Regions from separate parts of the Clostridium sp. CTA-19 genome, predicted to be linked through region 3. Evidence: riboswitches for the same ligand, from Rfam matches in the RefSeq annotation. Region 3 holds a riboswitch; each other region holds the start of a gene.
What was found. A riboswitch is a leader RNA that binds a small molecule or an ion and turns the genes downstream of it on or off. The one in region 3 is predicted to bind thiamine pyrophosphate.
Positions count from the first base shown of each region.

Region 1: it holds a riboswitch for thiamine pyrophosphate, as region 3 does, so the genes downstream of both, thiS (sulfur carrier protein ThiS) here and thiD (bifunctional hydroxymethylpyrimidine kinase/phosphomethylpyrimidine kinase) in region 3, are expected to answer to the same signal.
Region 2: it holds a riboswitch for thiamine pyrophosphate, as region 3 does, so the genes downstream of both, tenA (thiaminase II) here and thiD (bifunctional hydroxymethylpyrimidine kinase/phosphomethylpyrimidine kinase) in region 3, are expected to answer to the same signal.

Region 1 covers NZ_BAAABH010000021.1:43,353-54,654, reverse strand. Annotated here, with positions in the region: gene thiC (phosphomethylpyrimidine synthase ThiC) at 1-428, opposite strand, end outside; gene thiH (2-iminoacetate synthase ThiH) at 440-1,549, opposite strand; gene ACYUE0_RS12360 (thiazole synthase) at 1,549-2,316, opposite strand; gene thiF (sulfur carrier protein ThiS adenylyltransferase ThiF) at 2,330-3,133, opposite strand; gene thiS (sulfur carrier protein ThiS) at 3,134-3,325, opposite strand; TPP riboswitch at 3,459-3,562, opposite strand; gene ACYUE0_RS12345 (alpha/beta fold hydrolase) at 3,670-4,413, opposite strand; gene ACYUE0_RS12340 (GNAT family N-acetyltransferase) at 4,658-5,101, shown strand; gene ACYUE0_RS12335 (Na+/H+ antiporter family protein) at 5,788-7,092, opposite strand; gene hisS (histidine--tRNA ligase) at 7,368-8,663, opposite strand; gene ACYUE0_RS12325 (carboxylesterase family protein) at 9,471-10,127, shown strand; gene ACYUE0_RS12320 (HD domain-containing protein) at 10,206-10,670, shown strand; gene ACYUE0_RS12315 (N-acetyltransferase) at 10,877-11,302, opposite strand, start outside.
Region 2 covers NZ_BAAABH010000009.1:105,128-116,429, reverse strand. Annotated here, with positions in the region: gene ACYUE0_RS07170 (energy-coupling factor transporter transmembrane component T family protein) at 192-1,022, opposite strand; gene ACYUE0_RS07165 (ABC transporter ATP-binding protein) at 1,022-2,725, opposite strand; gene ACYUE0_RS07160 (ECF-type riboflavin transporter substrate-binding protein) at 3,129-3,686, opposite strand; gene thiT (energy-coupled thiamine transporter ThiT) at 3,901-4,500, opposite strand; gene tenA (thiaminase II) at 4,593-5,252, opposite strand; TPP riboswitch at 5,374-5,475, opposite strand; gene trmB (tRNA (guanosine(46)-N7)-methyltransferase TrmB) at 5,929-6,582, opposite strand; gene ACYUE0_RS07140 (DUF1846 domain-containing protein) at 6,834-8,339, opposite strand; gene ACYUE0_RS07135 (sensor histidine kinase) at 8,675-11,038, opposite strand; gene ACYUE0_RS07130 (APH(3') family aminoglycoside O-phosphotransferase) at 11,268-11,302, opposite strand, start outside.
Region 3 covers NZ_BAAABH010000002.1:51,633-62,934, forward strand. Annotated here, with positions in the region: gene ACYUE0_RS01465 (hypothetical protein) at 1-369, shown strand, start outside; gene ACYUE0_RS01470 (serine hydrolase domain-containing protein) at 656-1,696, shown strand; gene ACYUE0_RS01475 (SHOCT domain-containing protein) at 1,874-2,728, shown strand; TPP riboswitch at 2,812-2,910, shown strand; gene thiD (bifunctional hydroxymethylpyrimidine kinase/phosphomethylpyrimidine kinase) at 3,070-3,891, shown strand; gene ACYUE0_RS01485 (HAD family hydrolase) at 3,975-4,628, shown strand; gene ACYUE0_RS01490 (hypothetical protein) at 4,800-4,988, opposite strand; gene ACYUE0_RS01495 (permease prefix domain 1-containing protein) at 5,061-5,933, opposite strand; gene ACYUE0_RS01500 (PadR family transcriptional regulator) at 5,941-6,273, opposite strand; gene ACYUE0_RS01505 (PadR family transcriptional regulator) at 6,491-6,829, shown strand; gene ACYUE0_RS01510 (DUF1048 domain-containing protein) at 6,970-7,494, shown strand; gene ACYUE0_RS01515 (DUF5692 family protein) at 7,599-8,522, opposite strand; gene ACYUE0_RS01520 (pseudouridine synthase) at 8,770-9,555, shown strand; gene ACYUE0_RS01525 (hypothetical protein) at 9,592-9,891, shown strand; gene ACYUE0_RS01530 (MATE family efflux transporter) at 10,086-11,302, shown strand, end outside.

The sequences.
Region 1 (11,302 bases), on a different contig from region 3:
TTCGCTGTTATTTCATCTAATTCCTTATCATAAAAACCAATAGCATCATAAATTGGCACTGTTCCTATAATAGCTGGTGAATACTCTACAAGATTTCTTCTAAACTCAGCAGTTTTTCCATAGTTAGAAAGATCCATTATAGACTCTGCCTTCATCTCTATTGCTTTTTTCACCTTTTCCATTTCTTTTTCTATAAAGTAACAATCCTTTGATATTCCTAGATTAACATTTATTTTTGTTTTCATTCCTTTTCCTATACCTTCAGGACTTAAAGATTTATGATTTTTATTAGCTGGAATTACTACTTGTCCTTTAGCAATTAACTCTCTTAAGGCTTGCACATCTATCTGTTCTTTTTTTGCTACTATTTCCATTTCTTTTGTTATTATGCCTTTTTTAGCTGCATCCATTTGTGTTGTATAATTCATTTTTATTCCCCCTAAATTCTTTCCCAATCTTTAAAAATTGGTTGATACCCTAATCTCTTTATCATTTTTTTCACATCTTCTGTACTACTTTGGTCACTTATTAAAAATTGTGATTCCCCTTTGCCCTTTGTGTCTTTACAGTGTCCTCCCACTTCTGTTAATACGCCCGCTGACATTTTATTAACTCCTAGTGGAATCAATTTTTCTCTAAAACTTGCTGATTCTCTTGTAGATATATTTATAACTGAGTTATTATGAAATAATCTTAATGCCAAAATACACTGAACTAAGTTTTTATCACTTACTGGATATATATCATGAAAAGCTCCAGCATGAGGACGTATTCTTGGTGCCGAAAAAGCTACATCTACTCCTGGGTAATTATCTTTAATATATTTTCCATGTAGTGCTGTTAAAAACACTTCTTTTCTAAAATCATTTAATCCTAACAGTGCACTTACACTTATATTTCTCATACCTGCTTTTGCACCTCTTTCTGGTGCATCAAGCCTAAAATTATAATTTCTTTTTGGACCACCTAAATGTACTTTCTTGTATATTTCTCTATCATATACTTCTTGGTAAACTGTTAATCCATCAGCACCTGCCTCTATAGCTTTTTTATAATCTTCTTCACTTAATGGTTGTACTTCTAATGTAATTGAAGGAAAATAATCCTTAAGTACTTTTATTGCATCTACTAAATATTCTATTGGTGTATCTTTAGGACTTTCACCAGTTAAAAGAATTATATGTTTAAATCCTTCTTTAGCTATGGCCTTCGCTTCTTTTTCTATTTCTTCCATAGTTAACTTTGCTCTTAAAATATTGTTATCATGATTGTAAGAACAATATGCGCATCTGTTAACACACATATTAGCAATATATAATGGTGTATATAAAAGAACGGTTTTCCCAAAATACCTATTAGATATTTCATGAGCCTTTTGAGCTATTTCTTCCAGATATTTTTCACCTTTAGGCGATATTATGTTTAAAAAATCCTCTTCATTTAATTTATTTTTGTATATAGACCTTTTTATATCTTCATCTGTAACCCTATTAAAATAATCTTCAAAATTAAATTTTTCGTATTTTTCTATAACCTTTAAAAATGACATTACTCTAAAAATCCAGTTAAAGGTGATGATGCGTTTCCAAATTTAGATACAACACCAGCTTTAGCCAAATATGCTTCCCTTCCAGCTTCTACAGCTTTTTTAAAGGCGCTTGCCATAAGAATAGGGTTATTACTTGATGATATTGCAGTATTTAAAAGAACCGCACTAGCTCCCAACTCCATTGCTTCACAAGCATGAGAAGGTAAACCAATACCTGCATCTACAATCACTGGTTTATTTAATTCATCTATCATTATTTCTATCAATTCTTTTGTTTTTAAGCCTCTATTGGTTCCGATAGGTGCCCCTAATGGCATAACAGCTTCCGCACCTGCTTCTATCATTCGTTTTGCCATTGCTAAGTCAGGATTCATATACGGTAAAACTACAAAACCTTCTTTAGCTAATATTTCTGTAGCTTTTAAAGTTTCTAAATTATCTGGCAAAAGATACTTTGAATCGTTTATTACTTCTATTTTAATCCATTTTCCACATCCCATCGCTTTTGCAAGTCTAGCAATCCTCACTGCTTCTTCTGCATTTCTTGCCCCTGATGTATTTGGTAGCAATACCATATCTTTAGGTATATGGTTTATTACATTTTCTTCTTTATCATCAAAATTTATTCGCCTTACTGCCATAGTAATTACTTGAGCTTCTGAACTTTTAACTATTTCAGGAATAATAGAATTTGATGCATACTTACCTGTTCCAATAAACAATCTAGAATTTAACTCTTTTCCGCCAATTATAAATTTGTCATTCATAACATTTCCCCCTCTACACTTCACTGTCACCTAGTAATATCCTCACTGACATATTTGCCATATGACCTGCAGCTATACTTACTCTTGGAGCCATAAGGCCTGAACCTTCTTTTGCCTCATTTTCTCCATCTCCACAAACATAAAATCTACTATTAATCTTTTTAGTAATTATAGAATTAGATGAAAAACTACCTGCCATTCCATTTCCACTAATGATATATTTATTTGTATTAAGTAAAATAGCATTTACAAGCTCTGCTTTACACTTTGCATTATCAAAAGCTTCTATAACAACATCACAATCTTTAAATGTATAGATAGCATTGTCTTTATCTAAATATCTATCTACAACTTCCACTAAAATATAGGAATTAATTTCTTTAATAATTTCTTTAATTGCATCAGTTTTTTTCATCCCTATATTCCTTATATAATATTGTTGTCTATTTAAATTACTTGGCTCTACTACATCAAAATCTACTAATACTAACCTTCCGACTCCTATTCTTGCTAAAAATATTGCTATATTAGAACCAAGTCCACCTAATCCTGCAACACCTACTACTGACTTCTTTAGTTTTTCAAATACACCTTTTGTATGTCTAGAAACCATTAGTGTTTCTAGTTCTTCTTTTTTTGGTTTTTCACCCTTTTTTATAAAAGTCAATTCATCTTTATCTTTTAAAATCTTATCTTCTTTTATTGGAAACCCGTTTATAATTACCATATCTGAATTAGGATACATTTTTTCTTTTATATTATTTATAGATACATTTTCACTTATTTCAACGCTTCTTCCATTCACCTTAATAAGCATTTATCCCCCTCCAACAAAAGCAACTATTTCTATTTTGTCATCTTCTTTTAATATTGTTTTATCGTATTCTTCCTTAGGTAATATTTTTAAATTCAGTTCAACAACAATTTTATCTGCATCAAGTTCTAAATCTTTTATCGTTTCACTAACTGAAAAGCCTTCATAATTCTTTTTTTTACCGTTTACAATCATGCTATCCCTCCTCTCTAAAATTATCTTAATAAAGCTACTATGGGGTTTTGCTATGTTCTTTGCATATAAAAAGAGCTTACCAACCGGTAAGCTCTTATGAAAATATATGTTATAATTTTATTTCAAATTTAAATATTTTCCTATCTTACTTCCCTACGTTGGTGTTAACCATATCAGGTTCAAAGGGTCGAAACTTAAAATTCCTCTCAGCCACTATTGGCTCCCCTAGCAAATCTTTATTAAGTTAAGTTCATTATACAGCTACAAAACTATATTGTAAATACTTGTTTATTTATATATACAATTCCAATTGAAGCTATTTCGCTTAAAAAATACTACATTTTTCAAACAAAAAAATTTCTAATGAGACTAACATATTCCTCATAATTAACTAAGCTAAGTTCCCCATGTCCCATTTTTTTAGCTATATATAAATGACTATTTAAAATAGTGTTATGCAGTTCTTCTGCTGATTTTTTCATAATCTTTAACTCTTTTTCTCCAACAATAATTAGAACCTTAGCTTTTGTATTTTTAATTGTGTTTTTCAATATATAATTCCCATTACTCAATGTAATATTAACTAAAGATTCTTTTGTTATATTTAAACTATCCTTATAATAACGTTCAAACATTTCTTCAGGAACATTTAGTATTTTTCCTTGTAATTTTGAAAACCATTTTTTCTTTATTAAACCATAAAACATTTTGTAAGTTGGTACTGCTAAAAATCTTGTTCCTTTAATTGGGTAAACTAAAGCACTTTCAATAACTGCAAATTTAGTAATATCACTTCTTCTAGACAATATTTCAGTTATAATTTGAGCACCAATGGATAATCCAACAAGTGCAAATACTCTTCCACCACAATTAGCATCTATAAATGAAATTAATTTATCAGCACTGTCATCTATACTTATAAAATTTGTTTTGCCATCTTCACCATGTCCATCAATTATAGGGGCCACAACATGATTTTCACTACTGAAATCCTTGATAATTTTTTCCATAGACCACCAAGATAATCCTCCACCGTGCAAAAATATTATCGTAGGTAATTCCCTATTTCCAAATTCCTTAAATTTCATTTTAATCTCCTATCAATAATATAAACATTAAATGTATTACTTTAGAACTCCTTATATTAACATAAATATAGATTACACTATTTCACATTTAATTTAAACATATAAAGACTATTAATTAAAATAAGCTATTAACTAACAGTAGAATATTAATTTTAAATTTATTGTATTTGTAAAAATTGTTGTATTTACAAAATTATGTTATAATAACTTAAATATTTATTAAGAAGCAGAGGGTAAGAATAAAATGAAAAATTTAGTTATATTAGAAATGAAAAAACATATGCTTGATCAATGTGTTGATTTATTTATAAACACATTTTCTGAAGAACCATGGAATGATGTTTACGACTCAAGAGATCCAGTAGTTAATTTCTTCAATAATCACTTTAACAATAACTACTTTCTAGGTTATGTAGCTATGTTAGATGACAAAATTGTAGCATTAAGTGTTGGTATGAAAAAGCCATGGATAGAAGGTATGGAATATTATATTGACCAATTTTGTGTTAGCTATGAAATGCAGGGAAAAGGTATTGGAAGTTGGTTCATGAAAGAAATAGAAAAAACTATTAAAAATCAGGGAATGAACGGAATGATATTAAACACAGAAAAAGGTTATCCAGCACAAAAGTTTTATGAGAAAAACGATTTTAAAATAATTGATGATTTAATAGTTTTTGGTAAATAATAATGATTTTTTTATCTTTAAGTAGTTTGTTGAATTAGATAAAACTTAGGTTTGGGAGTAAATATCAAGTAAAGATTAATATCTAAGTATAACACCGTAACAAATGGGACAGGCACGACAAATGTAGCACCATAAAATAAAACAAACTCTTTGAATGTAACTTCCATAAACAAAAAGGGTTAGCCAGTCCCTAAAGCAGTTAAGAGTTAATAAGTAATAGTTAAAAGTTACAGTGGAAACTGGATTAAATCCAGTTTCTTTTTAATTTAATAAAGTAAAATCTAAATTTAGGATATAAAACTAAGCTAAGATTATTATTTAAATGTAGCACCGTAACAAGAAGGACAGGCGTACCAAAGTATATTTTCCGTAAGTTATTTTGTGAGTGAAATCAATGGTTTCGCAATAAAACTTATATAACTTGAAGCCGGTCCTAAAAAAGTAGCATAGCTACGTAGATGTTTGGGACCGACTTTGAGCAGTGTTGAAGAGAAACTAGAATCATCAAAAGCACCTATCCTAAAGTATGGTAAAATAAACCTTAACGCGTCTGTCCCTCTTGTAATGGATGTAGACCTTTAAATAGTTGGTTGTTTATAATTTTTATCTAGTTGAAGTTTAAAACTTGTTCATAAATTTGAATTAAATTTTCAACTTATATCCCTATAATATAATTTTTCCCTATATTAAAAAATCAAAGCAGCTACTAACCCAAATATAAATAGTGGTATGTTATAGTGAAGGAATGTTGGCACGCAGGTATCCCAAATGTGGTCATGTTGGGAATCTATATTAAGTCCAGATGTTGGCCCAAGAGTGCTATCTGATGCTGGCGACCCTGCATCTCCTAATGCTCCTGCAACTCCAATTAATATAATTATAGATAAAGGACTAAAACCTAATTTAAGTCCTAATGGACAGTATATAGTTGCTAATATAGGAATAGTTCCAAAAGAACTTCCTATTCCCATAGTTATAAGAAGTCCTACTAAAAGCATTAATAATGCTCCAAGAAATTGACTTTGTCCTACTAATACGACTATAGAATTAACAAAAGATTCTATAGCGCCTGTTTCTCTTAATACATTTCCATATCCAGCAGCTACAAGCATTACAAAGGCTATAAAACCCATGATTTTAATTCCACCATTCATCAAATTATCAATTTCATTAAATTTAATAGTTCTTGTTACAATTAAAACTATAATTGCACATAACCCACCTAAGGGCAATGACCCTGTCAAAATCTGAACCACAAAAGCTACTATAGCAGACATTAATACAGTCCAGTGTGTCTTTGTCATTTTTATATCTTCATTATCATTTGAAAACTCTTCTAAATTTACATTTTTATATTCTCTAGGTTTTCTATAGCTAAAAAATATAGCTATTAAAAGTCCAATAATCATAGCCACTCCTGGTATCCACATTACTTTACTTACCATGCCAGTTGTAACTTCTATATTGTTAGCTATCATTTGATCTCTTATAATATTTTGAAATATAAGTCCAAATCCTACTGGTATAGCTATATATGGAGCTTTCAACCCAAATGTTAAAGCACAGGCAACAGCTCTTCTATCAATTTTCAATTTATTCATAATAGGTATAAGTGCTGGAATTAAGATTGGTATAAAGGCTATATGTACTGGAATAAGATTTTGAGAAAAACAAGCTATAACTGCTATTATTAACATAAAAGTAAATTTGTTTTCTTTAACTACCTTAGATATTTTTTTAGCTAGTATAGTTGAAAGACCTGTTTTATTTACTGTTACAGCCAAAGCTCCTAACAATAAATAACTAAGGGCTGTTTCAGAATTTCCACCCATTCCGTCTATTAATAAGGACATAGTTTGTCCCACACTTAGATTTGCTGTAATTCCAGCAACTATAGCTGAAATTAACAATGACAGTATTACATTTAATTTTAAAAGGCATAAAATTATCATTACTGTAATAGATATGATAACAGGATTAAATAAACTCATAATATGCTTCTCCTTTAATTTTAGGAAACTGGAATATACCAGTTTCCTTATTAATTTTTAATTTCTACTTATCTATGTTTATAGCGTTCCAAATTAAATCTTAAATTTATTCATTTATCAAATGAGAAAATTCAAATTAATATTTTATCAATAACTAACAGATTATTTTAGTTAAAAGTTAAGAGTGAATAGTTCTTAACTAAATATATTTACACTTATTTTTCTCAACTGATAACAAAAATTTGATGAATAAATTTAAATTTCACATTAGTTTTCTATAAATTGTTATAATCTGTTACAAATTCCTTTCCTAAAGTCATGTTTTTTACCTTTACTTCATTTTTTATTTTCTCTTCTTCACCAATTAAAATTACATTTTCTATACCTAATTTATTGGCATAATTCATTTTCTTTTTTAAAGAATCTTCTTCAAAATATATAGTAACTCCATAACCCTTTTTCTCTAGGCTTTTCATAACAGTTCCACAATATTCTAATGTATCACCTATTGGTATTATTAAATAATTCAACTTTCCTTTCACATTATAATTTTCTATAAATCCTATTTCTTTTAAAACAAAGAATAATCTTGTCATACCTATAGAAATTCCTACCCCTGGTAATATCTTATCTGTATAATTTTCTGCCAAATTATCATATCTTCCCCCTGAACATATTGAACCATAAGTTTCATTTCCTATTAGCAAAGTTTCAAAAACTGTTCCTGTATAATAATCTAACCCCCTAATAATTTTCAAATTAATTTCAAATTCATTATCCTCAACACCTAAAACTTTTAGAATTTCATTTACTTTCTTAAGCTCACTTACGCCTTCTATAAAATAATCTTCTTTAATATTTAGTCTTTCAAGAGACTCCAATATCTCTTTATTACTTCCCTTAATATCTAAAATATCGCTTAAATATAAAGTTTTTTCATTTCCTATTAAAAATGTAAGTTCTTCAATAAACTTTCCTTTGCCAATTTTGTCGTATTTATCTATCAACATCATAACTTCATTTGAGTTTTCTATGTTTAGACTCTTTAAGATTCCTTTTAATATTTTTCTATTACTAATTTGAAATTTGTAATTCTTAAGTTTTATTTCCTTAAATGCTTTTGACGCTAAACTTATAACCCAAGCATCATTTTCTATAGCTAATTTATCTTTGCCTATAACATCTATATCACATTGATAAAACTCTCTATATCTCCCCTTTTGATTTCTCTCACCTCTATACACTTTTCCTAGTTGATATCTTCTAAATGGGAAAGTTAATTCATTATAGTGTTGAGCTACATATCTAGCAAAAGGTACTGTTAAATCAAATCTTAGTGTTAAATCATTCTTTCCTTTTGTAAAACTATAAACTTGCTTTTCCGTTTCACCACCAGTCTTTGCAAGAAGCACATTAGCTTTTTCTATTATAGGAGTGTCTATAGCTAAACAACCGTTCTTTTCATATACATTTAAAATTTTATTTACTATGTCATTAAATTTTTCTTGCTCATTTGGTAATAGTTCCATAAATCCTGGTAATATACTTGGTTTGATTATTTCTTTTTTCATTTTTACTCTCTCCTTAAATTAAACTTATTTCTTTTCATATGCCTTATACGACAAAAAACCGTGTAGGCATATACCTACACGGTTTAAATAAATTATGTTTACACTTAATTTATCATCACCTAGAGATACAAGCCTACGGCAATAGACTTGTATCTACAGTTAAGCAGACCAAGTCTCTAGTGATGATGATGCATAAAATATACTTTATTTCTATTAAGTGTACTCATAATTTTCCTCCTAAAATTTTATATATAATATAAATTATTTTTCTAAATATTTTACTTTTTATGTTACTTTTCTTATTTGTATTTCAATTTTATTTTAACTTATAAATAATTTAAACCTATTATACATCCATAAATTTCTTCTGTAAAGTCTAAATTTATTTTTTTACTATATTTTAACTCAACGTTCAAATTTTATACATTTTTTTAATAAGCTAGAGATTCATATTATGGCAATGCAACCTATACTTATATAAAATAACTTATTTCAAAGAAGAAAATCTATATTCATTTTATTGTACATATTGGTATAAATGTTATAATTATCATAGTTCTATTTTATTATTTTCCAAATAACTATAACTTGTAAAAAATAGATATAAGGATATATATATAAAAATTCCCCATTTAAGTTCATTCAATAATTTAAAATATTTTTATACAAAATATAATGTTAAATTTTAAGTTTTTTACAGCATATTTCACTATTTTAAATATCCAAGTTCTAAAACAAGTAATTTTTAAATTCAACCTGAAGTTTTATAAAAATTATATTTTAACAGAATTAAGTGAGGTGCTTTGAATGAGTTATGAAAATTTTAAACTTCAAAGAGATATTAAGTCAACACTGAGTTATCTTGTCTATTTGCCAAAAAGTTATAACACAAATGTAAAAATGCCATTAATTCTTTCTTTGCACGGTTCAGGTGAACGTGGAAAGAATATAGAGAATGTAAAAAAATGGGGTATACATAAGATATTAAGATCAAACGATGATTTCCCTTTTATTGTAGTCTCTCCTCAATGTCCTAATGGTGAGATATGGGAAATGCAGTTTAATGCTTTAAAAGATTTATTGGATAAGGTTGAAAATGATTATAACATTGATGCTGAAAGAATATACTTGACTGGATATAGTCTTGGTGGATATGGTACATGGAACTTTGCCATACTTAACCCCGAAAGATTTTCTGCCATAGTTCCAATAAGTGGCGGAGCTATATCGCCTAAAAAGGCGCTTTGTTTAAAAAACCTTCCTATTTGGGTTGCACATGGAGATAATGACACAGCTGTGGACTTAGAGGAATCTAAACGAATTGTTGACTGCTTAAAAAAATACAACTCGAACATTATCTTTAAAGTTTATGAAGGTAGAGGACATGAAGTCTGCACTACAGCATATGAAGAACCAGAACTTTTTCAATGGCTTCTAAAACAGAAAAAGCAGAAAAAATCATAGTATTTTATGAAAATAAATAATCTATATTATTTTAAATTGATTCTACAATAATTGTTTGCACTTTGAGGAGGATTAAATATGAACAGAATTGAAATTTTAAGAAAATATATTGATGAAATAATCTTAAATATGACAGATGTTGAAGAACGAAGATGTGCTTATATGCATTTATATGGAGTTGCTCAATCTTGTACATTAATTGCATTAAAGCGTGAAGAAAATGCTGAACTTGCAACTATGGCAGGCATGCTTCATGATATTTACTCCTATGCTAAAATGGACACAAAAGAACATGCACATAAAGGTTCTATTTTAGCAAGAGAAATATTGCAAACATTACGTATCACAAATGATAATGAAACTAAAATTATTTGTGATGCTATTTATAATCATAGTGAAAAAGAACTAATACATTCTCAATTTGATGAAATCTTAAAAGATGCCGATGTTTTTCAACACTGTTTATACAATCCTATGTTTGAAATCAAACCACATGAAAAAAACAGGTATGAAAAACTTAAACTTGAATTTGGCATTGCATAGAATTAAAAGTTATAATTATTAATTTTATAATTTAAAATATATTATTTCTAAACTTTTTTATATGATTTACCTCAAAGAGCAGTTAACCGTTCTTTGAGGTCTTTATCTTTTCTTCAAGCTCTTTGATTTTTTATACTTAATTATAATAATGATATCTTTTGATTTTTATGTTTTATTATATTAAATTTATTTTCTACAACATAATATTAATTACAATTTGACATTATATATTCTAAAAACCCTGAATCTTCATTTGTTTGCTCTTTTATAATTTTAAAATTTTTACTTATATAAAAATTCACTGCACCTTCGTTTTCTTTATAAACTGCTAAGCTTAAAAGTTCATATCTTCCAACTGCAAAATCTATCAATTTACTTCCTATTCCTAGGTTCTGAAAATTAGTGTCAACAAACAATGCACCTATAAAATTATTGTCTATTACACTAATAAATCCTCTTATATCTATACCATCATCATATACAAACGTTTCTGCCATAGGAATATATATATCTTTAACTTTATTATAATTTTCTTTCCAATAACTCTCTTCTATAAAGTTATGGGCTTTAATAGTACTTTCCTCCCATATTTTCATAACTTTATCTATCTCATTATCATTTATCTCTCTTAT
Region 2 (11,302 bases), on a different contig from region 3:
GCTACTCCATTTTATGTCAATAAAATATCTTTCTTTTAATTTATTAAATAACCTTAAAATATTTTCATACAAGATGCAGTGTTAAACTTTTACCTTTTAACTATTAACTAAATGCAGTTGTACTTATTTTTATCAACTAATACCAAAGACTTGATGAATAAACTTAAATATATCTTTTAAAATTTGAAATTCTATATAAATGGATTATAAAATCTGCTATTATTTTTTAGTGTAAAGTATAAAGATAAAATAAATAACCCTGTTACTACAATTAAAGCTATATAATCATTTTTTCTAAAATCTCTTGCATTATACCATGTACGTTTTTTCATTTTTCCAAAAGCTCTTAACTCCATAGCTGCACTTATAGTATCTATTCTATCTAAACTTGAAAATATTAAAGGCATAAGTATAGATGCTGAGTTTTTTATTCTTTTGCTTAACTTTTCTTTTTTAGACATATCTATTCCTCTTGCTTGTTGTGCAAAAGAAATATCTTTATAATCCCTTTGAATATCTGGTATATACCTTAACGCTATTGCAACTGAATAAGCTATACGATAGTTGACACCTATTTTATTTAAAGAAGCTGCAAATTCACTTGGATCTGTAGCTAGTATAAATAAAAGTGCTACTGGTATTACGGAAAAATACTTTATTGTTATATTAAATTGATAAAATAATTGTTCTAATGTTAAAGAATAATTACCTAGCATATGAAATAATACATGTTTAGTTTTGTATATTTCTACACCTTGATAAGGTGAGAATATAAATATAGCTATATTATTAAGTAATAGGAAAAATAATATGAAGTATATTATAATAGCTACATTTTTAAACTTCAATTTAGACATTTTAAAAATAACTATACTTAAAATAAACATTATTACTAATACCCTAGTATCATACGTTAACATAGATGCTAAGGCCCATAATATAAAAAATATAAGTTTTGTAGCTCCCGTCAAGTTATGTATTATTGAGTCTTTATTTATATAAGACAGCATCGTATCACTCATTATTTTCTTCCACCCCTATCTTCTTCAATAAATCTTTCAATAAACTTTTTAGGATTATCTATATGAGATTTTAATGCCAATTTTTGCAAAGATGTTTCTTTAAGATTAGCTACCTTTATTATTCTATCATCAGTTAAAATATTCATTGATAAATCATCAGCAATCTTCTCTCCCTGTGATAAAACTATAGCTTTGTTGCTATACTCCAACATTAGATGCATATCATGAGTAATCATTATAATAGTTACTCCCTTTTTATTTAATTCTAATAAAAACTCCATAATTTCATTATAATGCTTAAAATCTTGTCCAGCAGTTGGCTCATCTAATATTATTATTTCTGGATTTAAAACTAAAATTGATGCTATTGTGACACGTTTCTTCTGTCCAAAACTTAATGCAGATATTGGCCAATTTCTGTACTCATATAATCCACAAATTTTTAAAGTTTTATATACTCTCTCTTCTATTTCTTCTTTATCTATTCCTCTGACCTTAAGTCCTAATGCAACCTCATCAAATATCATAGTTTTAGATATCATTTGATTGGGATTTTGCATTACCATACCTATTTTTTCTGCTCTTTCTTTTATTGTTCTCTTTTCTATATCCTCACCATCAAAAAATATTTTTCCACCAGTTGGCTTGTAAAATCCACATATAAGTTTAGAAATAGTCGACTTACCTGCTCCATTTTTTCCTACTATACTAACCATATCTCCTTTTAATATATTAAATGATACATCTTTTAATATTTGTTTTTCTTCATTATATTGAAATGAAACATTCTGAAGTTCTAGTATAGATTTATTTTTTTCTCTTTTCTTTTCATCTACTGAATTAAGGTACCAACTATTTAACTTTTCTTTACATTCATTTATATCTATTATTTCTACATTTTTAGCGTTCATTTCCTCGGTAATATGACATCCTGCATATTTAAGCGCAGTTATATATAAAGGTTCCCTTATTCCATTTTTAATTAAAATATTTGAAGCTAAAAGCTTATTTGGTGTAGTGTCAGCTATTATCACCCCTTCATTCATAACTATTATTCTATCAACATCACAATGTAGTACATCTTCCAACCTATGTTCTACTATTAAAACTGTTTTATTAGTTTCCTTTTGTATTTTATCTATAAATTCAATAGATGTTTTTCCTGATGCTGGATCTAAACTCGCTAAAGGCTCATCAAAGAGCAATATATCTACATCATCAACAATAGCTCCTGCTAATGTTACTCTTTGCTTTTGACCACCGGATAAATTATGAGGTGATGAATATAAGTGACTATTTATATCAACTAATTCAGCTACATATTCAACTTTATCTTTCATATCCTTTTGCATGACACAACAATTTTCTAATTTAAAGGCTATATCTTCTCCAACTGTTAGTCCAATAAATTGGCTATCTGGATCTTGTAGTACTGTTCCAACCATTGTAGATATTTCAAAAATACTTAATTCATTAGCCTCTTGTCCCATAATTTTTAAACTTCCAGTAGTCTCTGCTTTATATGAAAAAGGAATTAACCCATTTATACAATTTGAAAGAGTACTTTTTCCACATCCCGAAGGTCCTACTATAAGAACTTTTTCTCCTTCATATATAGTCAAATTTATATTTTTTAATGTAGGTCTAGCTTGAACTATATATTGAACTGAAAAATCATTAAATTCTAAAATCGGTTTTTTCATATACCGTCCTCCTTTTTAAATCTATACAATAACTATTCGTTATTTATATATACCTGTATTATATAGGGAAACAAGCTCGCATTTAAATTTATTCAATAACTTTAAAATATTTTTATGCAAAATGTAGTGTTGAATTTTAAGAATTTCCGAGCATGTCTCACTATTTTGGGTATCCAAGTTTTGGAATCAGTAAATTTAAGAGTCAACTTGGAACCCTATAGAACTTCACAATTATATTTTTATTGCTTAACTAAAACAACAAATCCACTAAATGATATTTACACTGTTAAATAAAACCTTAACTTAAAAAAACTTTGTACCACAGTTTCATCCTAAACTTTCTATTTTTACAACATATTGATTTTTTCAATTAAAATACCGGAGTTGTTTCTCCGGTATACTTTTAGTATTCTTTATCTAAACTACCCTTTTGGGTTCTAGTTTTAGCATAATTTATTATAAGGATAGTACCTAATATTCCAACTGTAATAGTATTAGATGTTCCCCCTATAATTCCTTGTAAAAACACCTTATTAGAAGGCTCTGCATATATTAAAATATCTAAGCTTGGTGCAAGTAACCCCCACGCTACAATATTTGATATAATTTGTACAATATTAAAAACAATAATCTGTTTTTTCCCAAAAATCCCTTCATTAATCTTAATTTTTTTACAACCTACGCCTATAATAAACCCCATAATAGCAGATGCTATAACCCAGCTTATCCAAGGTGAACCATAAAAAATTATATCTTTTAATCCATGGCCTATAAGACCGATTAAAAATCCTGCTAAAGGACCATACAGTAACGCCATCAACGCTAAAAATGCATACGCAGTTTCTATGTTTGTATTCGGTATACCTGTTGGTATTGACCCAAAACGACCTAATATCATAAATACGGCAGATCCAATTCCAACAGCTACAATTGTTTTAATTGGTAATGTATTACGTTTCATCTTTATCTCTCCAAACATTTAATACAATTAAAATTTCATAGCATTTTAAATTATAATTTCATAATTATACACCGTTAAATATAAAATTAAACAAGCTAAAAGTCAAGTGACATATTAAAATTAAGCATTAAAAAACTACCCTAAAAAATTTTATTTTAAGATAGTTTTCAATTTATTCATGAAAAATAGATTAAAATTTAAACATAAAATAAATTTATACTGGTTTAGCTATTTTACTAAATCTTTTTATTGGTAAAACTGCCATTAAACCAACTGTTAACAATCCCTCTACCCCTGCACTACTTATATTATAGACAAATGAATATAACCAAACATTCATTCCTTCAGGTGCATATTGCCCAAAGAAGACTGCTCCTGATACTATATTTACAAATACACTTAGCGATACTGCCAGTAAACAGCCTCCAATTAAATTTAACTTTTTACTACTTCCAAAAGTGCCAGCAAGCCCTAGCGCCATTGTTGAAAGCACATAATCTAATAAGAACTGTGCTGGATGTACTACCGTTGCTCCATTTAACAGTTTTAAAAGTCCAAAAATCATACCGCCTGTAAGCCCTACTCTTCTTCCATATAATATAGATAGAAGCATTACAGGTAACATAGAAAATAAACTAATCCCCCCACCTTGAGGATATTTTATAAATTGTATTAAATAAAGTACAAATGATATTGCACTAAACATAGCTGTGATAACCATAGTTCTTATATTGAATTTTTCTTTTCTTAAGTCTATAAAATACATAATCATTAAAATTACACTAAGTATTGTAACTAATATAACCATTATCATACTCCTTTTGATTTTAATATAAATATCAATCACTAATTAAATTTGAAAAGAAGAAAATTTTTTACTTATATACCAGCATAACATAACCAAATTTACATATCTTGATTTGCCATGTTCCAAAACTCCATTTCATAAAGGCTACATTTTACAAATATATCTTTTAGCCTTTTTTTTTCCTTTTCATTTAAATCATTGCAAATTTTATTTACATATTCTAACCATACATCTGTAAAATCATTAAAATCTTTAGAAGAATATTCTTCAATCCAAGGCCTATAAAAGTTTTCTTCTAAATTATCTTTATAATTTTCTAACAAATACTTACCTATATAATTATAACTCCAAGTGCATGGTAATGTTGCAATAGCTATTTCTTTTATATTCCCTGTTAATGCTATAGACTTCATATAACTTGTATAATTTATTGTAGCAATGTTATACTCCATTTTTTCAACATCCTCTATCTTATAACCATGATCTGTTAAATACTTTATATGGACTGCTGTTTCATCTTCCATAGTTCCCTTAGTTGAACTATAAAAAAACTTCATCTCTTCCATAGTATCCGCCTTTACAACCCCTACACAAAATACTTTCGCATATTCCTTAAGGTATAAATAATCTTGTATAAGATATTTCATAAATTTATTTTTATCCAATGTTCCATTAGCTAAATTACATATAAATGGATGTTTTTTGTAGCCTTCCCATATCTCTTTCGAACTTGAATATAAATAATCTGTAAATTTCATAAAACTCCCCCCTAATCTTAAAATTAAAAATTTTCTAAACACAATAAAAGCTATACCCAACTTGGATATAGCTTTTTATACTTAAATATAAAACTATAAAATTTGCACAAAACTAAAACTTCTCGTTTTAATAACGCTTTCCTACGCTGGTATTATCCAATTTCAGGTTCAAGGGTTAGTATATCAATACCTCTCAGCTTTAATAGCACCCCTAGCTAATTATATTATTCTCTTTTCAATATTTATTATAAAACAAATATATTAAAATATCTACATTTATACTAAATATTCTTAATTAATATTAATTCCTTTTTATCTATTATAGTGTTCCAAATTAAATTTTAAACTTATTTGTTTATCAAATAAGAAAATTCAAATTAATATTTTATCAATAACTAACAGATTATTTTAGTTAAAAGTTAAGAGTGAATAGTGAACAGTTGTGGTTATTACTACTCACTTCGTTCCTAGTAATTCTCAACGTATCTTTTTATAAATTTTCAAAGCAAATTATATTGATAGATTTTTTAAAATCATTTTCAGAAAGTGGTTGCCACTTTCATCCTAAATTCTTAATTCATAATTCATAATTCATAATTCTTAACTAACTATATTTGTACTTATTTTTCTCAACTGATAACAAAAATTTATCACCGTACATTTATTATAAATTTTATTATAATGTTGCTATTAAAAACTTTGTTTTTATTCCTTGTGCTGTAAACATTTCTTCATGTTCTGTTACAACATTACCTTCAAAATCACTTTTATGTAGATCATAAGTTATGTACTTTATATTAAACTTGCACTCTTTAAAATACTCTAATGACTCTTCAAAAAGTTCATCATCATCAGTTTTAAACCATATTTCTCCGTTCTTTTTTAAAAAGGTTTTATATTTATTTAATTGTCTTGTATGTGTTAATCTTCTTTTTTTATGTTTTTCTTTTGGCCACGGATTACAAAAATTTATATATATTTTCTCAATCTCATCTTCTTCATTTAACATCTCTTCAATAAGACCAATTTCCTGTGCCATAAGTTTTACATTATCAACTTTTCTTCCTTTTTCATCAACTGCATTTTCTATATTTCTTTTTGCTAAAACTAAAACTTCATCTTTTATATCTATAGCTATATAGTTAATATTTTTATTTTCTGCAGCATGTACAGCTATAAATGTACCTTTTCCGCAACCTAACTCTAAATATAAAGGTTGAACTTTTTTAAAACTTTCTTTCCATTTCCCTTTATGTTCACTAGGTTTAGTAACAAAGAAATCACAACTCTCTAATTCTGGCCTAGCCCACGGCTTTCTTCTCATTCTCATATTAAATCACTCCATATCTTACAATATATCTTCATATTTTTCATGTAAATCACTAGCCTTTATTATACATAAAGCCTTTAATTGTATCAATCATAGTTAAAACTTAACATATAATTTTAAACTATAAACTCTTAATATATAACTTTAGTTTAACTTTTATATCCCTATGTTGTCTTTAAACATAATAAAAGGGCAATCCCTTTTATTATATTATTGTATTTTGAGATTGCCCTATAAAAAATATATTCTATTTAATTGTAATAAAGATTTTCTGATGGATATTCTGGGTCACAAGTTATATCTATTCCAATTTTTCTAAATGTCTGCTCATCATTTTTGTTTAATATTGTAGTTGAATGTGCTTGACATCCTTTAAGCATTGGTAATTTTGCCATAGCAACTTGTGCCATAGGGTTTGTAGCTGCACAAATGCTAAGTGCTATTAATATTTCTTCACATGTTAATGCTGTGTTTTTACTACCTAATGTTTTAGACTTTAAGTTTATTATTGGTTCCAATATAACTGGTGATATTAAATGTATTTCATCTGATATATTAGCAAAATGTTTAATAGCATTTAATACTACTGCTGCTGTTGCATCCATAACATTTGAACTTTTACCTGTTAATATAGTTCCATCTTCAAGTTCTAAGGCTACTGCTGGACATATTTCATTTTTTGCACAGTTTTCTTTAAGTTTTGCTGAATGCTCTCTCGCTGGCATTACAACTTTTCTATCTTGCTCTTTTAAATTAAGTTCTTCCATTATAAGTTTTACTCTTTGGAACGTATCTTTATCTGCATAACCTTTTTTATAATCACATGCTGTTTTAAAGTATCTTCTAATAATTTCTTGCTGTGATGCATCTTTTACTACCTCATCATCAATTATTCCATATCCAACTCTATTAACGCCCATATCTGTTGGAGATTTATAGACAGCCTCTTCTCCAGTTATTTTTTCTATAATTCTTTTTAAAACTGGGAAACTTTCTATATCACGGTTATAGTTTACTGCTACTTTCCCATAAGCATCAAAATGGAATGAATCTATCATATTTACATCTTTTAAGTCTGCTGTAGCAGCCTCATAAGCTATATTAAGAGGGTGTTTTAGAGGTACATTCCAAACTGGGAATGTTTCAAACTTCGAATATCCTGCTACATTACCTCTTCTATACTCATGGTATAACTGGCTAAGACATGTTGCAAGCTTTCCACTTCCTGGTCCTGGTGCTGTAACAACTACTATTGGTTTACTTGTCTCTATGTACGGATTTTGTCCATATCCTTCATCACTAACTATAGTATCTACATCTGTTGGATATCCTTTTGTAGATTTATGTTTATATACTTTTATTCCTCTACGTTCTAACTTATTTATAAATACTTTAGTTGCTGGTTGACCTTCATATCTAGTTATTACAACACTATTCACGTCTAGTTCATAAGATCTCAAATCATCTATTAGTCTTAAAACATCCATATCATATGTAATGCCAAAGTCACCTCTTATTTTGTTTCTTTCAATGTCCCCTGCATATACACAAATAACAACTTCAACTTTTTCTTTTAATTTATGTAATAATTTTATTTTTGCATTCTCATCAAAACCTGGCAAAACCCTTTTTGCATGTAAATCAAATAATAATTTTCCACCAAACTCAAGATATAGTTTGTCATAATTATTAACTCTTTCTAAAATATATTTTGATTGTTCTTCAAGATATTTCTTATGATCGAATCCTATTTTCATTTTTTCACCCTCACTTATTAAGACTTAATTTTTTTATTAATTTATGACCTTTATTTAAATTTTTAATTAATAATAGTGAGTATTTTATTTATAAATTACTCACTATATCAACTATTAATATTTAACTTTATTTATTTATAGTATCTGTCTTTTATTCTAAGTTTATGTTGTTTATTTAATTTATCATTACAAAGTTAGATGATACCACAAATTTTATAATATTGTATAGATAAAATTTTTAAAATACAGTGATTATATTAAAATATCTCTACTCTATATTGATTTTTTTCAATATACTATTGTTATACAAAATAATCCAAAGTAAATTTTGGTTTTTAATATAAATCATAAAATTCTACTGATACTTTTTCATTTACCGATTTTATACTATTATTCATTAATAACATATTCATTTCATCTTTGCAATTGCACTTTACAATAGGAAGTTTAATAATAAATTCACTACCTTCTTCTAATTCCTCATTTAAATAAACTTTGCCATCATGTAGAGCTATTAAAGATTTTACTAATGCTAATCCTATACCTGTCCCACTTTTTTCTTTGTTATAATTTTTATTACTTTGTGCAAATCTGTCAAATATATGCTCCCTAAATTCTTTTGGTATACCTATACCATCATCTTTAACTCGTATTATAACAAAATCATCCTCTTTGGAAATATACACCAATATATTTCCTTGTTCTTCTGTAAATTTTATGGCATTAGATAATAAATTTAAAATTACTTGTTCTAATTTATCTTTATCACTTTTTATCTCCAACTCTTCAAAGTCTGTATCAAATATAATGTTTATATTTTTTATATCAGCATAAGGAACTACTGACATTGTTACGTCCTCTATTAATTTAACTACATTATAATCTTTAAAATTCATTTTCATAAATCCACTTTCAATTTTAGTTATATCTAATAAATTATTTACAAGTTTAAGCATTCTATTACAATTTTCTCTTATAATACTCTCATATTTATCATAAGAACATAGAAAATCCTCTGTACTTAAATTTTTCTTATTATTTAAAAGTTGTACAGATGAATATATTATATTTATCGGCGTTCTAACTTCATGAGATAAATTAGAAAAAATTTCCGTCTTTATTCTATCATATTCTTTTATTTCATCATATTTTTCTTTTAAAATATCAACTTCATTTTTACAGCTAAGATCTCTAGAAACTATTATTTTTCCTATAGCCTGTCCTTCTTCGTTTAGCATATTACTTATTAAGGAATCTACTACAATCAATTTTTCTTGCTTAGTTAAAATTTTATGCTTAATCCAAATATGATTTTCATAATCTGAATCTAAAAATTTATTGTTACAAACTTTAAAATTAATTAGTTTGCTATAATGTTTATTATTAAGCTCATTCCTATCATAATCTAAAGTTTCTAAAACTGCATTATTAACATATGTTATTATTCCATTATTGTCTATTGTTATTATTAAGTCTTTAATATTTTCAGTTATTGTTGCTAATTTATTTTCGCTTATAACTAATCTTTTATGTGCTTCATATTCATCTGACATATCTACTAATGTACATACCATCCTATCAACATTATTATTAAGGTGAATCTTTTGTATGTCTAAGTTATGAACTTTTCCATCATTAAACAGCACTTTTTTATATAATCCATCCTTCTCGATTTTAAACTCTATTTCCTTTTTATCATTAAAAATAATATTTTTTTTCAACCTTAATTCAAGTTCTTTATTCTGTTCTTCTCTTGAACTAAACTTATTGCAGCTAGATTCTCTTATTTTTTTATTAGCATACACTATATTTTCATTTTCGTCATATACTACAATTTCGTTTCTTTGATTATATTCAGCCAGCTCATAAAATATCTTTAACTCTTTTTTTAATCTATCACTTTCTTTTTCTTTTATAATCATTTCAATGAATAATCCTAAAATAAGTGAATTAAAACCTAAAAAAGTTAATATATTGCAACTAATATATATATTTTCTATTTTAAATTTTATAAAATATAATAAATAAATTCTTTTTATTGTAAAAAAACCTAAACTTAAAATAATAATTGTATATATAAAATCTTTATTCTTTTCACTTTTTTTCGTAAGTAAAGTTAATATGAAAATATAGTAAATTATAAAAATGCAATTTATATTTAAATACAAATTTTGTTTAAACATATTATTATTAATTTTTGATAAATTTAATTCAAAATTATTTAGTAATATTGTTAATATTATTATTGTAATTATTGAAAAAATTTTATTGTTTTCCATTAATTTAATTAATTTATTCTGCTCTTTTTTAACTGTAAATGTAATTAATACTGTTCTTAAAATATATGCACCAATAATCAATGATAATCTTGCATTTAAATCATGGCTTTGATTATACAACTTAAAATTAATATATAATCTTTCCACTGTAAAACTTAAATAAAATAAAGATATTATAAAAAAATCACTTTTTTTATATGTATAATAATAAATCCAGCAACTAGCCATAGAAATAATAGCTAAAGTCCCATTTATTATTTTAAAATCATAGGCCGTAATATATTTATCTATTGGTAAATATTTAATATAAAATGCTCCTAAAAAACTTATAATAAGTAAAATCAATGCTATATACATAATTATTTTATTAATATCTAACCTGGATATTGTTTTCTTGTCTTCAGTTAACTCTAAATTCATAATAAACCTCATCTATAAAATTTTTATAATCTTATACCATAATAAATTAAGATGCCTAATTATTTTTTAATTTACCTCTTTAATATTATTATATTTCATGTGTTTTTTTTAGTCTACATTATTATGTATTTTTTTACAAATTAGTTTAAATTTCGACTTTTATAAAAAATACAACCTATAGTTAAAAATTAACTTAGATTGTATTCTAGAATTGTACTACTGTATTTATTTAAAATAATTCATCTAATAAAATATAATAAGCAA
Region 3 (11,302 bases):
GCAGGTGAACGAAAAGTTAGGTTGCTTGAAGATTTAAATAATACATCAAATGGAATAAACTTTGATTTTAAGGACTTTACAGGTATCTGGGACTTTATAGAAGTGACTTCTAAAGAAGATGAGAGAATAACTATAGATGATAGTAGTAAAATTTATAAGGGCAAATGTTATACTGTAATTTTAGATTCTGATTACAATATAATAGCTAAAAATAATGAGTTAGATAAGAAATCCACTATAGAATTTGATGCTATAAAAAATAAAAAGTACTTTGTTAGAATAGTTGGGAAAAATGCCAATGGGGTTCTCGATGTGAAAATAAATGGTAATGATAATGTAAATATATCACATAGAGGTTTTTTTGATTAAAGTTTCATTCTAAAATGTAAATATTTTCAATCATTGTATAGCATTTTAGCACCACTTTCATAATTTTTATCTAATATTAGATTTATAAATTTTTAAGTTTCTATTATATAAGTATATTAAAGAATCAATTGTTAGCTTGTATGTTGTTAGGAAAAAATAAAGAAAATAAAAAAATTATAGTAAAATAAATAGTCTTGAATATTTTAGGCGAAGATGAAATTAATGTTATAATTATAATATAGGATTTCAATTGTAAAATTAAAATATAGAGGATGGGGAATTTATGATGAATAAAGAAAATTTAAATAAAATCAAGACAGATATTGATAATTATTTTAACAATCTATCAGAAGATGATAAGTTTAGTGGAGAGATATTAGTTTCAATTAAAGGAGAAAAAATAATTAGTAAAGCATTTGGTATGGCAAATTATGAGTTAGATGTACCTAATACGACTAGAACAAAATTTCGTATTGGATCAGTAACAAAACAATTTACAGCTGCAGCAATACTACAATTATATGATAAAGGATTATTAGATATAAATGATACTTTAGATAGGTATGTTCCCAACTATCCTAAAGGAAATAAAGTAACTATTCACCATTTATTAACTCATACATCAGGGATATTTAATCATACTAGTATTAAAGGGTTTGTAGAAAGCATTATGAAAAATCCTCATAATGCTGAGAGTCTTATTGAAGAATTCAAAGACTGTCCTTATGATTTTGAGCCAGGAACTAAACATCTATACTCAAACTCAGGGTTTATTCTATTAGGATACATAATAGAAAAGATTTCTAAAAAAAGTTATAAAGAATATTTACAAGAAAATATTTTTGACAAACTTTTAATGAATGATTCTGGTTATGATGATCATATTGAAGTCATTAAAAACAGAGCAAGTGGTTATGCTCTAAAAGAAGATGAAAAAACTCTTTTAAATTGTGATTTTATAGATATGACTATACCATATGCTTCAGGCTCATTATATTCTACTGTAGAAGATTTATATCTTTGGAACAACGGACTATTAGAAGGCAAAGTTATTAGTAAAGACTCGTTAAATAAAATGTCTAGTAAGTATGCTGATGCTGGAAAAGAAGGATACTATGGGTATGGACTATTTATAGATGAAATAGAACTTGGGGGGAAAGTTAGGAAAAAAGTATATCATGGTGGAGGTATACCGGGATTTTTTTCAGAGAATGATATTTTCCCAGATGATGATATACAAGTAATTATGCTAACTAATATAGCCACAATGAAATTTGCGCCTAAAATAGATGCAGTGGAATCAATTATTTTTAAATATATACAATAATAAGCTTACGTTATCCAAATACCATGAAAATTCATGGTATTTTTTAGTGTATTTATTGTTATATAGGATTTAATCATGAAGTAATATTGAAAAAGTAAATATAACATTGTAATTTTATCGTCGTTTTATTCATATATATAATTTAATACATATTTAATAAAAATAGGGGGATTTAAAATGAGTAAATTAGATACTGAACCAACTCCACCGGATTATATGGGCGTTGCACCTGGCTGTCTGGGGTTTATTATTGGGGGTATATTCTCCTTACTAATTTTGTTCGTGGATTCCATACAAGAGAAATTTTATAACTTCTTTTGTTATGATTTAGGGCTAAGCGATGGATCATGGAAAATTATAGTTATAATCTTAATCATAATTCCTCCAATTATAATTCCTACAATTTGCTTATTAATAAACTTTACATTAAATAAGACTATATATAAAACTAAATTTGAAAATAGACTAAAAGAGTATAACATCAAACTAGAAAAATATAATTTAGAAAAAGTATTAAATGAGCAAATAATAAAAAACGGTGTACCTGAAACAGCAAAGATAGTTATTTGTAACAGATTTTCCTTGATAAAAATGATTAATAACACTGAATTATATGTATGGATTAAAGATGATAAATTATGTTTTGCTAATAAATATCATTCTATAATAATAAAATTATTAGAAATTCATAGAGATGATATTTTACATTTTTTAAAACAGGATAGAGGAATTCATAATAAAATAATAACATCAAAGGATTCTCAATCTAAAAAAGAGGATATTACACTGGAATTTATTAATAATAATAAATATGAGCAGTTGTTTTTTCATATATCAGCCTATGATACACTAAAAGATTTAATTCCTGAAAAAGAAATACAATTTGTTAATGATAAAAATAATTCTCAGTTAATAGATAATTGCACCACAGTATATGAAAAACTTAGAGAATTGTCTAGATTAAAAGAAGAAGGAATTTTAACAGACGAAGAATTTACTGAAAAGAAAAAAAAGTTGTTAAGTGAAGTTTAAATTTATTTGATAGAATACTTTAATTTTGTTTAACTATACTTTAAACTCATAATATGGTAAAATTTATTTGATGAATTAAATAGTTATTTTTGCGGGGGGACTACTTGTAGTTGAGAAGGTAAAACCTGACCCTTTGAACCTGACAGTTAACACTGGCGTAGGGAAGCAGCTTGTTTAAGTCTATTGAATTTGATAGAGTGCTTCTCAGTGTGAGAGCGCTCTTTTTTGAATTTAAAATAATTTAAAAGGTGGTACTCTCTATATTAATAGTTATTTTATCAGCCTTGTTAGTTTTTTATTTTTATAATAAAAAACTAACAAAAATAAAGGGAGGAAATTTTATGAAAAATGTACTTAGTATTGCAGGATCTGATTGCAGTGGAGGTGCTGGAGTACAGGCAGATTTGAAAACATTTTCAGCTCATGGAGTATTTGGAATGAGTGTTATTGTATCTGTTGTAGCTGAAAACACAAGTCGTGTAATAGATATACAAGATATTACACCAGAAGTAATTGAAAAACAGATAGATGCTGTGTTTGAAGATATTCAAGTAAGTTCTGTAAAAGTTGGCATGTTATCAACTCCACCTTGTATGAAAGCTGTTGCTAAAAAACTTTTACAGTATAAGCCACAAAATGTTGTTATTGACCCTGTAATGTATGCAAAAAATGGTTGTCAACTAATGGATACTAATATAGTAGATGAATTAATAAAAATAATTATTCCATTTGCTGATGTACTTACTCCAAACATACCAGAAGCAGAAAAAATATCTAATATGAAGATTAGTACTGTTAAAGATATGGAGATATCAGCAAAAAAAATATATAAAATGGGCTGCAAAAACGTAATCATAAAAGGTGGTTATGGCAGTGGTAATGCACTAGACATATTATATGATGGAAATAAGTTTTATCATTTTGATAATCCTCGTATAAATACAAAAAATACACATGGTACAGGTTGCACTTTTTCTTCGGCTATTGCTGCTAACCTTGCACTTGGATTGAATATTCAAGAATCAGTAAGTGAAGCAAAAAAATATGTTACTACAGCAATAGAGCATTCCTTAGATATTGGAAAAGGAAATGGTCCTACACATCATTTTTATGATTTATACAAAAATGGTCTGAAAATAATAAAAACTAAGCAACTTAAATAGCTTAATAAAATTTATAGTTAAGTTATATTAGTTTTAATTTAAAAAAATAGATGATGGTGTTTAGTTATGAAAGGAGTCTAAAAATGGATTTTAAAGCAGCTATTTTTGATTTAGATGGAACAGTATTAAACTCTATGGACGTGTGGGAAAAGATAGATATAGATTTTTTAGCGAAGCGAAATCTGAATGTTCCAGATGGATATATAAATGAAATTTGTTCTCGTAGTTTTTTAGAAGCTGCAAATTATACAATAAACTTATTTAATTTAAATGAGAAGGCTGATGATATTATTAATGAATGGAATGATATGGCTATACATGAATACAGCAATAATGTTAAATTAAAGCCTTATGCAAAGGAATATATTATATACTTAAAAGAAATTGGAATTAAACTATCAGTTGCGACAGGATTACCAACAGCACTTTTTGAACCTGCATTAAAAAATAATGGCATATATGACTTATTTGATGCTATTTGCTCAACGGATGAAGTTGAACGCGGCAAAGAATATCCAGATATCTTTCTTCTATGTGCAAAGCGTATGAAAGTGAATCCAAGGGATTGTATAGTTTTTGAAGATGTATTACCTGCTATTATAAGTTCTAAAAGGGCAGGTATGAAAGTTTTTGGTGTTCATGATAAGTATTCAGAAATGTATAAAATTGATATTAAAAAAATTGCAAACGGTTATTTGTATAATTTTAAAAATGCACCTCATCCTAAAAATAAATAGTGCTGTTTTTATATGTGATTATAGCAAGTGGATTGTGAAAATGTGTTAGTAATCAATTTTATCTATAGAATCATGTTAGCATGTTACTAAAAAAGAAATGAAATAAAGTTCAAAATTAAAAAAAATTTAGTAAACAGGTATGATAAGTTAAATATTATCATACCTGTTATTTCATAAATTTGTTTTATTTCTAGAATTTTTTATAGTGTATGTTACAAAATCAACTAAGCCAATACCACAAGATATTGCTAATGCTTTAGTAAAATTAATTTCTAACCATTTTATAAAATAACCGATAATACAAAGAAATAAAAAAACAAAAATAAATTTAATAATAATTTCTTTAATTGAACTACTCATATAATAAATCCCCTGTAATTTATTATATCACTCCTCTAACTTCCAGCTATCTTTGTAACAGCCCCAAGTATATTATTTTTTTATTTCGAACATCCAAGATACTAATAATAATTGAATTGGTATTAAAAATAAAAGTATCATCCAAGAGTATTTAAAACTTATTAATATACCAAGTACGATAAATAATGCAATAGCAAAAGTCCATAGTGCAGCACTTAATATACCAAATTTTGCAGCTCTTGTAGGATTTATATTCTCACTACTATAATATTGTGAATAATATTGAGCTTCTTTTTCAACCCAGGGCTTACTACGTTTTTTTTCAGTTAATATTAAAAATGTAAGAACAATAAGTGCTGGAATAATAAATGTTATTAAAACACTTAGCACTGTAGTTAACTTTAATTTCATTATAAAAAACATTGCTGAAATTATAAGGCCAAAGATTATAATACTAGTAGTAACACCATAAAATAAAGCTCTTTTATATGACATAGGCATATTTCGAGTAGTCTCTTGTGTTAACCCAAGAAATGTAAGCATTCCGCAAGGAATTGAAACAAATATAGAAAGGGTTCCAAGGCTAATAAATAGTTCAGTAGTAGTAGTATAATTAATAAATGCTATTATAAAACCTAGTAAAAGTATTCCCAAACAAATAGAATATCCTGCAGCATGTTTTTTAGTAAGTGGAACTTTTGAGCCAATATACATTTGACTTATAGCTTCATTCCTTTTTTGCTTTCCTAATTGATCGGCTATTTCAGTAATATCACCTAGCTCTAGTGTGGCTTTTTCAAAAGACTCATCTTCTGAAAATCCTTTATCTTGAAAATCCTTTACACGTTCCTTTAAATTTACTATAATTTCTTCTTTAAAATCATTAATCTCTTGAGTTTCTTCATATTCATAAAATAATCTATCAACATAAATTTTTTCTTTCATTATTTTTTTATTCCTCCAATAATTGATTTAATATGTATTTTGTTTTTTCCCAATCTCTTTTACTTTGTCTATAGAGTTCTTTGCCAGTTTCTGTAATAGTATAGTATTTTCGTCTACCACCTTGTGTTTCATCACCCCAATAGGATGATATGTATCCATTTTTCTCTAGACGCTTATAGCTTGAATAAAGTGTTGCCTCTTTTAATTCAAATTGATCGTTAGTCTTTTCTAAAATAGTTTTATGAATTTCATATCCATAGCTATCACATTTAAGTAATATGCTCAAAACAATTGTATCAGTATGACCTCGCAAAAGATCAGATGTAGCCTTTAAATCCAATTTGTAAACCTCCTTAATTAAATTTAAGTATAGTATAGTGCATATTACTATGATGGTCAAGGTAATGTGATTAAAAAAATAAAAAATAATTATTTTAATAATTATTAAAATAAATAAAATTCTTAGTAGACTATAAGAAAAACTTTACAATACTACTATCATGTAATACAATATAGTAGTAACTTGCAATACAATATAGCTAATGGAGGTTTGAATTTTGGGAGAAAAATCACAATTTTTTAAAGGGCTTTTAGAAGGATGCATTCTTAAAATTATAAACGATGGTGAAGTTTATGGTTATGAAATAGCAGAGAAGTTAAAAGACTATGGAATTGAGGAGGTGAGTGAGGGGACCATATATCCATTACTTTTAAGATTAGAGAAAAATGGATTTGTAAATTCGGTGAAAAAAAAATCAATTTTAGGACCTAAGAGAAAATATTATAGTTTATCTTCTTTAGGAAAAAATGAGCTAAACAATTTCTATGAAAATTGGAAAGAACTTAGAAATAGTATCAATAACATATTCGAGAATTATGAGAAGGGGAATGTATAGATATAATAGACAAAGTTTATAAATCAAGTGAAAATTTAACAAAAGAAAATGATAAAATATTTACAGATATAATTTGCTATTTAAGAGTAAGTAATCTAAGTGAATGTGAACAAGATGAAATTAGTAATGATATATTAGGAATGTTTTTAGATTGGCAAGGACAAGGAAAGTCTATAGACTACATAATTGGAAGTGATTATAAAAAATTTACAGATGATATAATCTCAGCTGTAAATCCTAAAAAATCTATTTTGGAAAAGTTAAAAGAGTACTTAACTATAATAATAGAGGGATTTTGTATAATGTGTACTATAGATTTTATTTTTTTATATTTACCTAAATTAGTAAAGGGAAATTTACATTTAAACTATAATTACACATTAGATCTATTAGTTAAAACCGCTCTGATTATTTTAGTATCCTGTGTAGCAATAAACTATATAGGAAAAAATAGTTTTACTCTCTCTAAAAAGAAATTTTCTAAATTCTCTAATTTTATATTTGGATGTAGTATAAGCGTATTAATTATTATTTTGATACTCTTATCAAAGATATTAAATAATATAACAATTATATCTATAAATATATTCTACATAATAGCAATGATTATAATTTATTGGGGTTATAAAGGAATAAAAAAATTTAAAACTATAAATATGAAATAGAATAAAATTTATGTTTAAAGTTATTTAAATTATATAATTAAAATAAAAGAGTGCCACTTAAAATATTTCTCAATTTTTAGGGCACTCTTAAAATTATAATAACATTACTCAGATAATGCTTTAATTTCTTTATAACTATTAAGATCAGTATAAAGTTCTCCTTTAATAGGATTACGTTTTGTTTTAACTATTTTATAAACATAGTATATAAATACTGCTATATTTGCTATTAGTGCTATTAAGCTTACAATAAATAATGCAGTTGAATTATGTGATGATCTAACTGCAAACTGTGATTCATCAATAAAGCCCGGACAGGTCATTGCAAACATACACCATAATGCAAGTGTTTGTGCACGATGTTGTAACCAAGCACCTTTTTTTATAAAGAAAGCAGCAAAGGTAGGAGCTAATAATAGTGCTAAACCGCAATACCATGAATGATCAGGTAAACAATTATAAGTATATGCAAAATTCCAAATATCATATGCTACAATCCAAAACCATAGCATATCAGGCCATAACATATCTTTACTTTTATCTTTACTAATACATATTCCAAACCAGCCTGTAATAGTAATAATATTTAATATTCCAGCAACTCCATTCATAATATTCCAAGGTCCACTTAAAGTCATCATTCCTTCGAATATTTCTTTATTAAGGTGTAATCCATAGATTTGAAAATCACGAGCTACTGCTTCACAAATATTAATAGCTAAAATAAGTGGTGGAAAGCATAAAACCCATTTTTTAGTACTTACATCTTTAACATGACGAATAATCCAAAAACCAATACATCCTGCAAGTGCAGAATATACCTTAGCGTAATGGAACCAGTCGTTTACACTTGTACCTTCAGTAGTTTTTGGCCATATAGCAAAAGTAAGAATTATTGGTAATACAACAAAAAGAAAAATTCCACCATATTTAGATCTACGACCTAATTCATTTAGTCCAATTAACACCAAAAATACTACTAACCACATGAGCCAACTTGTAAAAGGTAATGATTCATAAAAAAACATAAATACACCCCCTAATTATAAATTTTTAGAATCCACTTAATTATTAAGAAAATTATATTGTTCATATAATTAAAGATATGTATTGAAATTTGTAAAAATGCATATATACTGTATAGGCATTATAAATACTTATTTTTAGAAAGAAAGTTTAAATTTAGATATCTTTACTGAGAAATAAAAGTGGTGTATATTAAAATAGTTGATTTACACTTAAAACTATTTTACAAAGGATAAGAAAAGGAGAAACATGAGATTAGATAAATTTTTAGCAGAATCATCAATTGGAAGTAGAAAAAATGTTCGTATTTATATTAAAGAAGGTTCTGTAAAAGTAAATGGACAAGTTATAACAGAACCAGCAATAGATATTAATGAAAATGTGGATGTTATTGAGTATTTTGATAAATTAGTTGTTCACCCTGGAAAGGTGTATTACATGTTTCATAAACCAGCAGGATGTATTACTGCAAGAAAAGACGAAGTTAATAAAACAGTCATTGATTATTTTGATAAAGTTGACATGAATGGAGTATTCCATGTTGGAAGATTAGATAAGGATACAGAGGGATTATTGCTATTTACTAATGATGGTGATTTTGAACATCATTTAATGTGTCCACAAAAACATGTTGAAAAGAAGTACTTTTTTATAGCATTAGGTTCACTAATAGAAGATGATGTTAATAAATTAGAAAAGGGACTTTCTATAGGTAAAGATGAACCATTAACTAAGCCTGCAAAAATACATATAATTAGAAATGGAACTTATAAAGAATTTGAAAAGGAAATGGACATTAAAAAATTTTATAACATAGATTCAAATCGCTATAATCAACCAGTTGTATCTGGATATCTTATAATTTCTGAAGGGCGTAAACATCAAGTAAAGCGAATGCTAAAAGCAGTTGGATGTTATGTAATCTACCTAAAGAGGGTTTCAATTGGAGGGTTAACTTTAGATGAAACTCTAAAAAAAGGACAATATAGAGCTCTTGTAGAAGAAGAAATTCAAATGTTATTAAAAGATTTATAAATTGAAACTATTATAGATTTGAAAGGGTATGGTTTTATGAATAATGAATTTTTATATAATTTACAAGAAGATATTTTAGAAAAAAAAGGATATTACAAATTATATTTATTTTTCTATATACCAGTTTTTATAATTACTATTGAAAATATTAAATTGTATCTGTATATATTTAGAATTATTTTGTCTGGGTTAGCTTTAGTGTTTTTAACTTTAATTTATTTAAAATATAAGATGTCTAGAAATGAACATGACAATAAAGTAATTATTGGAAATATAATTTTATTTTTTGCGTTGATTCTTATATGTATATATCAAGTTGTAAAATACTTACTTTGAGTATCTACTCTTTTTATGAAATTGATTATTTTGTAAAATAATGTTATAGTTTTTAAATAGTATTAGGAAAAATTATTTAATTTAAGTATATTTTATATAATTTTTAATTTATTGTTTATATAGCTGAAAAATAGTGTATATGATTAGATTAGAATAATAAACAAGCGGTTGTTTGAGAGTGGGTGACAGATTATATGGAATCAAATGCAGTATTAATGACAAACGGATCAATAGGTAAAAAAATTATTAGGTTTGCATTGCCAATCTTTTGGGGAAACTTATTTCAGCAGTTATACAATATAGTTGATTCATTAGTAATTGGTAATTTTGTAGGAAGAGATGCATTAGCAGCAGTAAGTTCTACTGGTTCACTTATATTTTTACTAGTTGGGTTATTTGGTGGAATTTTTATGGGTGCAGGTGTTGTTATTTCAAAATACTTTGGTGCAAATGAAAAAGAAAATGTACAAACAGCAATTCATACATCTATTGCCTTTGGAATTATATCAGGAATTATATTAACTTTAGTAGGAACATTATTTTCACCTCAAATATTAAGGCTTATGGGAACCCCGGAGTCAGTGTTTCCTAATGCTGTTTTATATGTGAGAATTTATTTTGGTGGAATTTTAACAGTTGTTATGTATAACACTGCAAGTGGTATTTTTCAAGCAGTAGGTGATAGCAAACATCCACTGTACTATCTTATTGTTTCATCAATTGTAAATGTTGTATTAGATTTATTATTTGTTGCAGTTTTTAAAATGGGAATTGGTGGTGCTGCAATAGCAACTGTTATTTCTCAAGCAGTAAGTGTTGTACTAGCATTTTATCATCTTGTTCGTACAAAAGATATTTATAAAGTAACCTTTAATAAAATACGTTTAAACTTAGATATGCTTAAACAAATTCTTCACATGGGAATACCAGCAGGTATACAAAATTCTGTTATTGCTCTTGCAAATATTGTTGTGCAATCAAATATAAATTTTTTTGGTGCCGTGGCAGTAGCAGGTTGTGGTGCATATTCTAAAATTGAAGGGTTTGTATTTATTCCAATTACTAGCTTTGCTTTTTCTATGACAACATTTGTTAGTCAAAACCTTGGTGCAAAAAAATATGAACGTGCTAAGAAAGGAACATATTTTGGAATAGTTGTTTCAATTATTCTTGCAGAAGTCATTGGTATAATTTTCTTTTTAACAGCACCAAAACTTGTTGCACTTTTTAATAGTGAACCAGAAGTTATTCAATATGGTACGGCTCAAGCAAGGACAATTTCGTTATTTTTCTTTCTTCTTGCATTTTCTCATTGTGTAGCAGGAATTTTAAGGGGTGCAGGAAAAGCCATTGTTCCAATGCTTGTAATGTTGTGTTGTTGGTGTATTATAAGAGTAATTTATGTAACAGT